DNA from 2 places in the Pseudoalteromonas sp. TP27 genome. Region 1 is predicted to be linked to the other one. Evidence: predicted binding sites of a transcription regulator. Region 1 holds the regulator's gene; the other holds the start of a gene.
The links. The regulator ArgR, encoded in region 1, controls arginine synthesis, uptake and breakdown. The targets are predictions, from matches to a motif close to ANTGAATANNTATTCANT.
Positions count from the first base shown of each region.

Region 1 (7,490 bases):
TGGTTTTTCAGCTAATTTAGGGCTGTATTGATGTAGCTCGTTAATAATTGAGAATGCATTATCAACAGGGTTTGAACCATCTACCGGCATTACATCAATAATGTGCAATAACACACGACAACGCTCTAAATGCTTCAAGAAGCGAATACCTAAGCCTGCACCATCAGATGCACCTTCAATTAGACCCGGAATATCCGCTATAACAAATGATTTATTTGCTTCAGGACGAACTACACCTAAATTAGGAATAAGCGTCGTAAACGGATAATCAGCTACTTTAGGGCGAGCTGCCGATACACTGCGGATAAACGTAGATTTACCTGCATTTGGTAACCCAAGTAAGCCTACATCAGCTAATAATAGTAACTCTAACTTTAAGTTACGTACTTCACCGGGTGTGCCCAATGTTTTTTGACGAGGTGCTCGGTTAGTACTTGATTTAAAACGTGCATTCCCCAAGCCGTGGAAACCACCTTTTGCAACCAAAATCCGTTGACCATCTTGAGTTAAGTCGCCAAGTCCCTCTTGGGTATCAACATCCATGATGCGCGTGCCTACAGGCACCATAACAAATAAGTCATCGGCTTTTCGGCCTGTACAGTTACGGCTACGACCGTTAGTACCACGTTCGGCTCTATGGAAGCGCTCAAACTGATAGTCAATCAGGGTATTTAAGTTTTCATCAGCTTGTAGATAAACACTACCACCGTCTCCACCGTCACCGCCGTCTGGTCCACCATCTGGAACATATTTTTCACGACGGAAAGACACGATGCCGCTGCCACCGTCTCCAGCTTCTGCGCGAATTTCTACTTCATCTACAAACTTCATGATTACTCACTTTAGGGATTGGCTTGTTTAATAACTCTATTATATACCCAAGCCAACACAAATGCAGGCTTGGGTATATATTTTGACTGACTACAAAACAAAAAACCCCGCAAAGGCGGGGTTTTTAACTACCTTACTGATTACTCAGTTACGATAGTTACGTATTTACGGTTTAAAGGACCTTTCTGTTCAAATTGAACTTTACCATCTGCTTTTGCGAAGATAGTGTGGTCTTTACCGATACCTACGTTAGTACCAGGGTGGAAACGAGTTCCACGCTGACGAACAATGATGCTACCCGCTAGAACTGATTCGCCACCAAAACGCTTAACACCTAGGCGTTTGCTTTCTGAATCGCGACCGTTACGAGTACTACCAGCTGCTTTTTTATGTGCCATTTCTAAGTACCTCTAATTAAGCGCTAATGCTAGTGATTTTAACTTCAGTGAACCATTGACGATGGCCCATTTGCTTACGAGAATGCTTACGGCGTCTAAATTTAACAACCTTAATCTTCTCACCGCGACCATGTGAAACAACCTCAGCTGTTATCTTGCCACCGTTTACGAACGGTACACCGATCTCGATTTTCTCACCATCAGCAACTAAAAGTACTGAATCAAATTCTACTGCCGCACCAGTTTCAACGTCTAATTTTTCAAGACGAATCGTTTGACCTTCAGTCACACGATGCTGTTTACCACCACTTTGGAAAACCGCGTACATAATTAACTCCGTCTGTGCACCCTCAAATCGGCGCAACTAAAATATTCTTCGATAGGGCGCGAAGTTTACGCTAACGCGAAATAACTAGCAAGCCTATTTTGTAATTAAAATGAATAAAAAGTAGCTGCTTTGAGAGCAATTCAATATTTACCCCATTTTATATTAATTAGCCCTTTTGCCAAGCGCTTTTTAACTCTTGGACGAAATAAATTAATGCACTCAAATATAACCCTCACAGCTTAATATCTAAGCACACCGTAAAGGGTATATTGATTAGCAATTAATCAGTTATCTTGGCTAATTCAGGCTAAATTAAGTACTTTAATAGTGTTTTTTCAATCAATCGTCACAAAATATCGAGCTAGTGCATTTTTTGTTGTACAATCTGCGCCGTTCACACATAAAAATTGGCTCGGAGATCAATGGATATAAAAGCTATCCAGGCGTTAATCGAAAGCGATATGAATGACGTCAATCAACTTATACATGCGCAAATGCGCTCAGATGTGGCGTTAGTTAATCAGCTTGGTTTATATATAGTTAGCAGTGGCGGCAAGCGCGTTCGTCCCATGCTGGCGATTTTAGCGGCCAAAGCACTCGGTTATCAGGGTAAAGATCACATAACGCTTGCAACAATTGTTGAGTTTATTCATACAGCAACGCTATTGCATGATGATGTTGTTGATGAATCAAACTTACGACGTGGCACGCCTACAGCAAATGCTGAATTTGGTAATGCCGCTAGCGTATTGGTTGGTGACTTTATTTACACTCGTTCATTTCAGCTTATGGTTGGCCTTGGAAAAATGCAGGTTATGCAAGTACTTGCCGATGCAACAAACATTATTGCTGAAGGCGAAGTATTGCAGCTAATGAACTGCAACGACCCAGATACAACCGAAGCCAGTTATATGCAGGTTATTTACTCTAAAACGGCTAAGTTGTTTGAAGCCGCTACAGGGCTTGCTGCTATTATCACTGAGCAAGATCAAACCACGCTTGATGCACTAAACCTGTACGGCATGCATTTAGGGACTGCGTTTCAGTTAGTGGATGACGTACTCGATTACAATGCAGATGCTGAGCAGTTGGGTAAAAACATTGGTGATGATTTAGCTGAAGGCAAACCAACGCTTCCACTTATTTATGCTATGCAAAATGGTAGCGAGCAGCAAACGCAGCTTATTCGTGACGCAATAGAGCACTGCAATGGTATGGAGCATTTAGAAGAAATTTTATCGGCACTAAAGCAAACCAATGCGCTTGAGTTTACAATGCAAAAAGCAGAGCTTGAAGCTGACAAAGCCATTGCGTGTTTAGACTTTTTAGAAGAGTCTGACTATAAGCAAGCGCTCATAAGCCTTGCACGTATTGCGGTTGACCGCGACCACTAGTTTTAACTAGTTACACAGTGTGACATTAATTCTGAGCAATAAAAAAGCCTGCAAATGCAGGCTTTTTTGTTATTCTACTTTGGCTATTACGCCATGAAATCAACACCTTCTTTGATGTCTTTTTTCAGTGTTTCAAGCATGTCATTTTTTGCTTTTGTTTCAAATGCGCTTAGTTCGCCATAAGAAAGAATTTCTTCTACGCCGTTTTTACCTAAACGTACTGGGTGTGCAAAGTACTCTGCATCGCCATTTTCAACAGCAACGTAAGCGTAATCTACAACGTCTTCACCCTGTAGGCCTTTAACTAAAGACATACAAAAACGAGCAGCAGCTGCGCCCATTGATAATGTAGCTGAACCGCCACCGGCTTTAGCATTTACAACTTCAGTTCCCGCATTTTGGATACGTGGAGTAAGTGCAGCAACTTCTTCATCAGTGAAAGAAACACCTTCAACCTGAGAAAGTAGAGGAAGAATAGTTGTTCCTGAGTGACCGCCAATTACTGGTACTTTAACAGTTGCTACGTCTACGCCTTTAAGTTCAGCAACAAATGCTTCTGAACGAATAACGTCAAGCGTAGTAATACCGAATACACGTTTAGCGTCGTAAGTACCTGCTTTTTTAAATACTTCAGCAACAATTGGAACTGTGCCGTTTACTGGGTTAGTAATAATACCTACTAACGCTTTAGGACAGCTAGCAACAATGCCTTCTGCTAACGTTTTGATGATGCCAGCATTTACATTAAATAAATCAGCACGATCCATACCTGGTTTACGTGGCATACCCGCTGGGATAAGAACGATATCAGAGCCTTCAAGCGCTTTGTTTAATTCATCTGCGCCAAAACCTGCTACTTTAACATCTGTTGGGATGTGAGAAAGGTCAACCGCAACACCTGGTACTACTGGTGCAACATCATAAAGTGATAATTCAGAGCCAGCTGGTAAGCCTGTTTTTAATAATAAAGACAACGCTTGGCCGATACCGCCTGCAGCACCTAATACAGCAACTTTCATTGGAATTCTCCGTAATTTGAGGTAGGAAACATTTGTGGCTCTTAAGATAATGAAATTAGCGACTAAAAACAAATTTATCCTGTCTATTTCAAGTATATTTTCGACCATAGTCGTAAACTTTTGTGATTTAACGCATCAAACTGGCAAGTTAACTAAACAACTGCTGCATAATTATTCATTATTGTGTAGAATTTACGGCATAAATAACAAAAACGAATGAAGACTATGCAACCACAAGATAAACAAGAAGCACTAGTAAAAGCATTTAAATCGCTTTTAAAAGAAGAAAACTTTGGCTCTCAAGGCGAAATAGTTGATGCGTTAAAAGATCAAGGCTTTGACAACATTAGCCAAAGTAAAGTGTCACGCATGTTAAGTAAATTTGGCGCTGTACGCACACGTAATGCTAAACAAGAAATGGTTTACTGCTTACCAGCTGAAATGGGTGTACCTACGGCCAAGAGCCCGTTACGCCAATTAGTAATCGACATTATGCACAACGAAATGATGATCATCATTCGTACCAGCCCTGGTGCGGCTCAGCTTATTGCGCGCTTATTAGATTCATTAGGTAAAGCAGATGGCGTACTAGGCACAATTGCAGGCGACGATACTATTTTTATCGCCCCAGCTAAAATATCTGAAATAGACGTAACGCTTGAACGTGTTCGCATTTTATTTGATACGGTTTAATAACTAAATTAGTAAACTAAATCTGTTTTAAAAACCCGACTGAAGGTGCAAAAAAAGCAGAACCCATATCGGCTTGAGTAAAATCAAGCCAGTGGTCGTAACAATCTCCTTCCCCTAAACGGCTATTAAGTACTTTTTCAAATGCAGTACCCGTACAAGCACATGTAATTAATAACATTCCCTGCTCATATACATCGCCATAAGGCATGCTTTGATTTAATAGTAGCGGTTGGCCGTCTTCGTCTTTTAGCTCACTTCGCGAAGCATGGCTGGTTTCAATCGCGGGGGTAATTAGTGTGTTATCAAGGCGCGTACGCCCCATTATTTGTTCTTGCTCACTCAATGATAAATGCTGCCACATAGTTAAGTCATGCTTATAACGCTGAACATGAATATAACTCCCCTGATCTTCAAAATTGCCAGGGTTACTAATTAAAGCCGTAGCGCGCTTTTTTCTTCCATGCGCGGTGTCGCCACCATAAATAAAACCGTTAAAATCACGACCATCTAAAAAGCGAAAGTTACGAATTTGCTCCACCAGCTCAACATCGGGGGCAAATAGTTTTAAAATTTGCAGCGCAAATAAATGGTTAACGTCTTCACGGTCAGAGCGAATTTGCACAAATAAATCGCACGGTTGTACGCTCATTTGGTGATCGCTGTGGTTTATATTAGGAAAGCTCTGTAATTCGCTTGGGATGTATTCAGGGAGGATATGCGGCCAATACTGGGCACCAATAGCAACCATACAAGAGAGCATTGATTCTGAAAATTGATCGCTAAACTCTTCTTCAATAGCGCTTACTTGTTTTAACTTTGCGCGAAGTGATTCATCTTGACCATCAAACACATTAAAAAATAAGTGCAAACCGTGTAAGTTTGCTTCAGCACAAATCCCTGATTGCGCTTGCGCCATTGTTATTCCTTAGTTTTACAGATAAAAACACAGCGAATAACAAATTAATTACGATTCGAAAAAATTCACCGTGTGAGGTTTTATTTTTATTATAACCTGTTCATTATTTTCAAATGACTGGCCATATTGTGCAGCAACTTCAATTTCTTGTTCATCAATAACAAGCGAATAAACATACGCCGAACCAATAAAGCGACGACTTATGATTGTAGCTCGCTTGCTGAACTTGTCACTCTGGTTATCTGCCACTAATTCTATTTGATGAGGGCGCACATATATAAGCCCTACGCTTACGTTATGCTTACTCTCAACATAAGATTCGACTAAACCAAATGGTGTTCTGTATTCAGTTGCGGTTAACACTTCTGCGCTTAAGTATATGCCCTGACCCAGAAACTCTGCAACCTCCTTTGAACATGGCGCTGCAAAAAGCTGCTCAGGCGTGCCTTGTTGCTCAATTTTACCGCGATGCATAATGGCAAGTGTATCTGAAAAGGCAAACGCCTCTTCTTTTGAGTGTGTAACAAACACAGCAGATACCTGAGTTGCCTTTATAATTCGGCGGATATCGGCAATTAATTCAAAGCGTACTTGTGTGTCGATATTTGAAAAGGGCTCATCAAGTAGCAATAAACTAGGCTTATAAGCTAATGCACGAGCAATAGCTACGCGCTGCTGTTGACCACCCGATAACTGATGCGGGAACCTGTCGGCACAGCCAATTAAATGCACAAGCTTAAGCATTTCATCAACGCGTTGCTGCTTTTGAGCTTTACTCATTTTACTAAGCCCAAATGCGATATTATTTGCTACCGTTAAATGCGGAAACAACGCATAATCTTGAAACATCATGCCGATGTTGCGATGCTCTGGCGAGACAAACGATTGCTCATCACTCACTAATTTACCGTCTATAAAAATAGACCCTTGCTTGGCTTCAATTAAACCTGCAATCGCTTTTAATGTGGTCGTTTTGCCGCATCCACTCGCACCAAGTAAGCATACTATTTCATCTTTACCTACCGTTAAATCTAAATCGTGAATAACCTGTGTACCGTTATAGTGATAGCTCACGCCTTGTAAAATTAAACTACTCATTTAACTACGCTGCTCCATAGAACGATTAATAAAATACAAAGGAATAAACCCAACAATAACAATAAATAATGCCGATATTGAAGCAAGCTCTAATTGCTCGTCACTCACATACTGAAATACATGAGTAGCTAAGCTTTCAAAATTAAACGGTCTGAGCAATAACGCAGCCGGCAGTTCTTTCATACACTCAATAAATACCAATAATGCAGCAGTAAGCAATCCTCTTCGCAGTAAAGGTAGGTGCACTAAACGCAGCGTTTGCCCTTGGCTTTTACCCATTGATTGGCTTGCCATATCAAGTGATGGGCTAATACGTAAAAAACTCGACTCAATTGCTCCGTGTGCAATGGCGTAAAACCTAACAATATAAGCAATAATAATAGTAAGAATGCTACCTGTAAGCAGTAAGCCAATATCTAAATTATACCTCTCTAGCACGGTATTAATGGTGTTTTCTAATAATGTAAGAGGTAATAAAACCGCAATAGCGAGTACTGTTCCAGGCAACGCATATCCTGTGCTTGCTAAACGCCCTGGAATAAGCGGATATGTTTGCTTTGCCACGCGCTGATAAAACACAACAAAAATACTTAGCGTAATCGTTATTAGGCTCACAACCCCTGCCACTTTTAAACTTTGCCAAGCGTAACTAAAAAACTCTACATTCCATGCTTTATCAAAGTAGGTAATGGCGTAATTTATAAGTACTGCAATAGGAATTACAAACGCGATAAGTAAAATAAAGCTGCAAAATGCCGTTGCGAGCCAAGCTGACTTTCCTTTTAATACATAGAGAGATTCACTATTTACACT
Region 1 covers NZ_JARDAK010000002.1:321,932-329,421, forward strand. The annotation lists gene cgtA (Obg family GTPase CgtA) at 1-831, opposite strand, end outside; gene rpmA (50S ribosomal protein L27) at 972-1,229, opposite strand; gene rplU (50S ribosomal protein L21) at 1,246-1,557, opposite strand; gene ispB (octaprenyl diphosphate synthase) at 1,980-2,951, shown strand; gene mdh (malate dehydrogenase) at 3,038-3,970, opposite strand; gene argR (transcriptional regulator ArgR) at 4,196-4,663, shown strand; gene PX700_RS03780 (Dyp-type peroxidase) at 4,680-5,579, opposite strand; gene PX700_RS03785 (ABC transporter ATP-binding protein) at 5,628-6,677, opposite strand; gene PX700_RS03790 (ABC transporter permease) at 6,678-7,490, opposite strand, start outside.

Region 2 (7,490 bases), 180 kb from region 1:
GTGAAGAGATTTACATGCGCATACAAGCTGAAAAGTCGAACCCTAATCCGGGCAATGCTTAATCAACACGTATACGTAGTTGAGCAATTAGCTCAACTAGACTAAAAGCCACTCACTGAGTGGCTTTTTTGTTTATAAAAGCGAGTATTTCAGGGGTTAGTATTTGTTTTGAAATGTACTGCATTCCGCTTTTATTTTTAATAATAATACCTTGCTGAGTATCTATTACTTCGCTTATGTTTTGCCAAGTTAGCTCAAAACTTTTGTAATGATTAGCCGACTTAATGCCTTCGTCGTCAAAGGTAAGTGTTACCTCAGAGCCTGATGCTCTACTGAGCATTTGTCTGGTTACCCACCAAGGTCTGCGATAGTAAAAAGCGACGCACTCGAGTACCGCTAACATGATCATAAACGATCCTAAGTAATGATCGTTTAAAACATAAATACCAAATAAACCAAGCGCAACTAACAACACAAGTAAAAAGTACTTAGGTTTTGCACGCTTACTGTAAGGAAGTGACTCATCAAAGCACTCGTAAAAGTAGGGTTTATCTAGTGTGTAGGTGGTTGTGAATGCCATTTTGCCTTGCTTTAAATATCGTTTTTTTTATTTTAACAAGCTAACTGCTAAATGAGCAGCTTTATAGTTAGTGATTTTATTACAGACACAAAAAAACGGCCCTAAGGCCGTTTTTTAGCGTTACAAGAAGAATTAACAGTTAGTTTCTTCAGCGTTTACGCCTTCTTTAACATTTTCACATGCATCTTCAACAGAGTTTTGCACGTCAGTTACTGCTTCGTCGATACGTTCGCCAGCATCTTCTGCATGGTTATCTTCACAACCCATCATGAAAAAACCTGCAAATACTGCGATTAGTGCTGCTTTTAAAGTTGTAGAGTTCATAGTGTAATTCCTTGTAAGTATTGATTAAATTTTAGTGTTTGTTAGTTGAATGCTTTATCTACCTGGGTGATTTACCACGTAGTGCACCTGAAACTAATGAAATCACTAAAAGTACTAAAAAGATAAAAAATATAATTTTTGCTATACCAGCTGCGGCACCTGCGATGCCACCAAAACCTAACACTGCAGCGATTAAAGCAATAACTAAAAATGTAATTGTCCAGCGTAACATTGTTTTCTCCTTGGTTATCAAATTTGCTCACAATAACTAATGCCAGTTATATGCCAAAGTTTATTTTTGTTTTATATCAGCTAGTTATGGTTTTTAACTGTATTTTTAGTTATTAGTTAGTTAGTAATTTTTACGCTTTATTATGTAAGTTATTCACACTGTTACAAGTTACCGATAAATATTCACTAAAAATAATATTTTTGGTAAGACCAATTAACAGTTTATGTGTGTTTTTGTACTTATTATAAAATTTGGTGGTTGTTTTTATTAAGTTGAATAGTTAATTAACAACTTCCATATAACTATTAGCTATAGTCGTTATTTTCTGTATGTATTGTAGGGCGCGTGATTGCTGGGTTATGGCTTGTAAATAAGTTGAGCGTTATGTTGTTTATAGTTTAATTGGTTTTACCAATTTACAAGATGTAGACAAAGCGACTAGTTTTGTTATTATCCAGTGAATAAATATTTAATTAAATCGATTTTTTATTTTCGATATGGGTTTCAAGGGGGAGAAAAATGGATATAGGTGCTCTACTCACAACTGCTGGTAGCTTAATGCTGACTGGCATGGTTGGAGTGTTTGTATTTCTGTCGATATTAATTGGTGCAGTAACGCTTATGTCTAATTTGGTGACGCGCTATAGCGAACCAGAGGCATCACCAGCTAAATCACCGTCTTTTAAATCTCAAGGTGTGCCTAATGAGCACATCGCTGCTATTAGTGCTGCCATTGCTCAGTACAAATCAAATAATAAATAAGGGGCACACACATGGCTAAATTAAAATTAACAGAATTGGTATTACGCGATGCGCACCAATCATTGCTCGCAACACGTATGCGCCTAGACGATATGCTACCTATTGCTAGCAAGCTAGATGATGCAGGTTATTGGTCTATTGAATCATGGGGCGGTGCTACATTTGATTCATGTATTCGTTATTTAGGCGAAGATCCTTGGGAGCGTATTCGTGCGCTTAAAAAAGCGATGCCTAATACTAAACAGCAAATGCTATTACGCGGTCAAAACTTATTAGGTTACCGCCATTACGCTGATGACGTAGTTGAAAAATTTGTAGAGCGCGCACATAAAAATGGCGTTGACGTATTTCGTATATTCGATGCAATGAACGACGTACGTAACCTTGAAACAGCAATTAAAGCGGCTATAAAAGTAGGCGCACATGCTCAAGGTACTATTTCGTATACAGTAAGCCCTGTTCATACACTTGATATGTGGTTAACTCTTGCTAAGCAATTAGAAGATTTAGGCTGTCACTCAATTTGTATTAAAGATATGGCGGGTTTATTAAAGCCGTACGATGCTGAAAAACTAATTAAAGCACTTAAAGAAACCGTATCGGTTCCTATTGCTATGCAGTGCCACGCTACAACTGGTTTAAGTACTGCGACTTATCAAAAAGCGATTGATGCAGGCATTGATATGCTTGATACCGCTATTTCATCTATGAGTATGACTTACGGACACACCGCAACTGAAACTATTGTATCGATAGTTGAAGGAACTGAGCGCGATACCGACCTTGATTTAAACCATCTAGAAGAAATTGCTGCTTACTTTAGAGATGTACGTAAAAAATATGCGGCATTTGAAGGTAGCTTAAAAGGGGTTGATGGACGTATTTTACTTGCTCAAGTGCCTGGTGGCATGCTTACAAACATGGAAAACCAGCTTAAAGAGCAAGGCGCGGCAGATAAGCTTAATGAAGTTTTGCTTGAGATCCCACGTGTACGTGAAGATCTTGGCTTTTTACCTTTAGTTACACCAACATCGCAAATTGTAGGTACTCAAGCGGTACTTAATGTACTAACCGGTGAGCGTTATAAAACAATCACTAAAGAAACTGCTGGCGTACTAAAAGGTGAATATGGCTTAACACCAGCACCAATGAATAAAGAGCTACAAGAGCGTGTACTTGATGGAGCAGAGGTTATTACTTGTCGCCCTGCAGATAACATTGCACCAGAGCTTGCAACGCTTGAAGCTGAATTATTAAAAGAAGCGCAAGAGCAGGGTTTAACACTTGCTGATGAGCAAATTGATGACGTACTAACTTATGCATTATTTCCACAAGTTGGTTTGAAGTTTATTAAAAATCGTAATAACCCTGATGCATTTGAGCCTATTCCTACCGTTGAAGATAAGAGCAATAAGGCAACACCAAAATCGGGATCAAATAATAACGGCGTAAAAGCTGAGCAGTACAGCGTAAAAGTAGACGGTAAAGTTTACGACGTAGTAGTGGCGCAAGGTGGTGAGCTAAAAGAGGTAACATTAAAAGACTCTGAGCACATTCCTCAGTCTGCTTCGGTTGCATCGGGCGAAACACTTAACGCACCTTTAGCCGGTAATATTTTTAAGATTAAGGTAAAAGCTGGGCAAGTTGTTAACGAAGGTGATGTAGTGATTATTATGGAAGCCATGAAAATGGAAACTGAAATACGCGCTATGCACACCGGAACAATTGCTGAAGTGTTAGTTAGTGAAGGCGATGCTGTAACTACCGGCGACGCTATGATTGCATTAGCATAGGGAGTAAATAGAGGATGGACGGTATTTTAAACCTCTGGAATGCTACTGGCATTGCTAACTTTACAATCCCATCGTTAATAATGATTGCGGTAGGGTGTTTATTACTGTTTTTAGCGATAGCTAAAGGTTTTGAACCATTATTACTATTACCTATTGGTTTTGGTGCGATTTTAACAAATGTACCTGTGGCAGGTTTGTCAGACCCTGGTGGGCTTTTGTATTACGTTTATTACGTAGGTATTGATACCGGGATTTTTCCGCTATTGATATTTATGGGCGTAGGGGCGCTGACCGATTTTAGCGCGCTTATTGCAAACCCTCGTATGTTGTTACTTGGTGCTGCGGCGCAGTTTGGTATTTTTGCGACTTTGTTTGGCGCAATACTATTAAACTACGTGCCAGGCTTTGAATTTACTCTACAGGATGCATCTGCTATTGCCATAATTGGTGGCGCTGATGGACCGACTGCCATATTTTTAGCATCAAAGCTGGCACCTGATCTACTAGGCGCAATAGCGGTAGCTGCATATTCATACATGGCACTTGTACCAATTATTCAGCCGCCAATTATGCGTGCGTTAACCACACCAGAAGAGCGCCAAATTAAGATGCCTGAATTACGTAAGGTATCTAAAAAGGAAAAGATTATTTTCCCTCTTATGGTACTTAGTTTAACGGCAATGTTTTTACCGGCTGCTATACCGCTTGTAGGTATGTTTTGCTTAGGTAATTTAATGCGAGAGTCGGGTGTTGTTGACCGTTTAAGTAATAGTGCTCAAAACGAAATTATTAATGTTACAACTATATTTTTAGGCTTAGCTGTAGGCTCAAAGCTTGCTGCAGATAAGTTTTTAACTGTTGAGACGATTGGTATTTTGGTTCTTGGCGCATTGGCTTTTGCAATTGGTACAGCGTCGGGCGTATTTATGGCAAAAGGGCTTAACCGTATATCTAAAACACCTATAAATCCATTAATTGGTGCTGCGGGTGTATCTGCTGTGCCAATGGCGGCACGAGTGGTTAATAAAGTGGGCCTTGAAAGTAACCCACATAACTTTTTACTTATGCACGCTATGGGTCCAAACGTAGCGGGTGTACTGGGTAGTGCAGTTGCAGCAGGCATATTGCTAGCACTCGTTGGCTAAAAGTGTAATTTAAAATAGATTAACTATTAAGCGCAGTTTACTGCGCTTTTTTTTGTGCCTAATTTGTAGCTAGATAAAGCTTTTTTGTTTACAGTGACTATTCTTCAAAACTTTAAGGATAGTTACCATGCTTCACACACCTTTAGCAAAGCACTTACCTCATGTTAGTAAACTTGTATTCGGATGCATGGGTCTGGGCGGCGGTTGGAATAAAGACGCAATCACTGATGCACATGTTAAGCAAACTCATGAATGCATAGATAATGCTATTGAAGGTGGCATTAACTTTTTTGACCATGCTGATATATACACTTTCGGTAAAGCGGAGCAGGTTTTTGGACAAGCACTAAGTGAGCGACCAGAGCTTAGAGAACACATGTATATTCAATCTAAATGTGGGATCCGTTTTGAAGATGACTTAGGGCCAAAGCGCTATGATTTTTCGGCTAAGTGGATTGAGCAATCAGTTGAAGCATCTTTAAAACAATTAAATACAGAATACTTAGATGTATTGATGCTGCATCGTCCCGATCCATTAATGGAAGTGAACGAAATAGCACAAATATTTAGCTGCCTAAAAGAAAGCGGCAAAGTACGTAATTTTGCAGTATCTAACATGCAGCAACACCAAATGAATTTTTTACAGCACGCACTTGATATGCCTATTGTTGCTAATCAAATTGAAGCGAGCTTACAAAAGCACCAGTTTATTGATGAAGGTATATATGCGGGTAACGCTGATGGTAAAAATCTCAATTTTACTCCAGGAAGCATTGAATACTGTCGTCATTTTGAAATTCAAATTCAGAGCTGGGGCAGTTTATGCCAGGGTTTATACAGCGGTAGTGATTTATCAAACGCATCCCAGGCCGATATAAACACCAGCCTTTTAGTTAATAAGCTAGCTGCACTTTACGATACTTCTGCTGAGGCTATTGTGCTGGCATGGTTACTTCGCCTTCCTGCATCGATTCAGCCAATAATTGGTACTACTAATGCTAAACGCATTAAAGCCTCATGTGATGCAGTAAACGTAGAGCTAACTCGTGAGCATTGGTATGCACTTTATGTAAGCGCTAAAGGCCATGAATTACCATAAGTAGGGCGTTAATATGAACATATTCGTTATTTTAATTGGTTTGTTTGTAGCACTTGCAGTACTTATACCTTTGCTTGAAAAATATCAAAGTAAAATGGGGCTGGATGGCGCAACCAAATACAGCAAATATATCTGGCCATTAGTGATGGTGTCTTTAGTTATTCAGCTAATTTATGTATTAATGTATTAATGTATTAATGTATTAATGGTTTATAGCGTACAAAAAAAGCCTTTGCAGGTTTAGCCTGCAAAGGCTTTTTTAATGTTTATTAATAAATTTTATTTAAGTGCTAATTGTAGCTCACGATTGCGCTCAAGCTGGGCAATAAAGTTATCTGCAATAGGTTTAAACTTAGCAAGTTCTGAGCGAGGTAATGGCTCTGACTTAGGAAGTTTTACAGTTTTAGGGTTACGGTGCACGCCATTTACTAAAAATTCATAGTGTAAATGCGCGCCAGTAACACGACCCGTAGAACCTACAGTACCAATTTGTTGGCCCTGTTTAACTTTTTGACCCGTTTTAACTAGTTTCTTATTTAGGTGTAAGTACTTAGTTACATATTGCGTGCCATGGCTAATAAATACGTAGTTACCGTTGTATTTGCTGTAACCTGCTTTAATTACTTTACCATTACCTGATGCAACAACTGGTGTGCCAGTACGTGCTGCAAAGTCGATACCACGGTGAGCTCTAACTTGCCCAGTAACTGGGTGTAAGCGACGTGGGTTAAAGCTCGAACTAATATACTTAAAGTTTACAGGTGCACGTAAAAAAGCTTTTTTCATGCTACGCCCTTCAGGCGTATAAAAATTGCCGTCAGTATGGCGAATCGCTGCAAAGCGCTGACCTTGGTTTACAAATTCAGCAGCAATAATCTTACCAGTGCCAATAAACTCGCCATCAACATAATGAGACTCGTAAATTAAGCCAAACACATCGCCTTTGCGAATATCATTTGCAAAATCAACATCCCAACCAAATATGTCAGCAAAGTTCATTATTTGACGTTCGCTTAAACCTGCCGCAATTGCTGAAGTCCAAAAGTTATTAGATATTTCGCCGCCAGCGGTTTTAGTTAGCGTTTCAATTTCTTTACTATCGATAGCTGTATCGTAATTACCTTCTTCGTTTAAGGTAACAAATAAAGTATCTGTTTTTGAAATTACATAACGCAGTTGAGCTAAAGAGCCATCCTCAGCGGTAGCAAAACTAAGTATTTCACCTGGATGAATTTTAGTTAGCTTGCGAGTCTCTGCATTAGTGTTAATTAGTTTATGAAGCGTTTGAGCTGAAAAACCAGCACGCTTAAAGATAATTGCTAAATTGTCGCCATTTTTAATTTTATGATCGACAAAGTCGTATTCTGGTAACTTTTCTGCTGCTTGCTCTGAATTTAGCTCAGTTAATTTTTCGTTGTTATCAACTTTAACTTGTAACTCATAGCGCTTACCAATCTCTAATGCATTCGCACTATTGTCTTTGGAAGCAGTGGCTTTTTCAGAAGGAAGAAAGGCTAAGCCAACAATAGCAGAAACCAAACCTAGAATAAGCAAT
Region 2 covers NZ_JARDAK010000002.1:143,081-150,570, reverse strand. The annotation lists gene csrA (carbon storage regulator CsrA) at 1-62, shown strand, start outside; gene PX700_RS02960 (YcxB family protein) at 113-580, opposite strand; gene PX700_RS02955 (hypothetical protein) at 713-904, opposite strand; gene PX700_RS02950 (DUF1328 domain-containing protein) at 963-1,136, opposite strand; gene PX700_RS02945 (OadG family protein) at 1,656-1,898, shown strand; gene oadA (sodium-extruding oxaloacetate decarboxylase subunit alpha) at 1,910-3,691, shown strand; gene PX700_RS02935 (sodium ion-translocating decarboxylase subunit beta) at 3,706-4,836, shown strand; gene PX700_RS02930 (aldo/keto reductase) at 4,964-5,935, shown strand; gene PX700_RS02925 (hypothetical protein) at 5,949-6,125, shown strand; gene PX700_RS02920 (peptidoglycan DD-metalloendopeptidase family protein) at 6,215-7,490, opposite strand, start outside.
Region 2: the regulator ArgR is predicted to act here: its motif matches at 1,593-1,610, upstream of PX700_RS02945 (OadG family protein).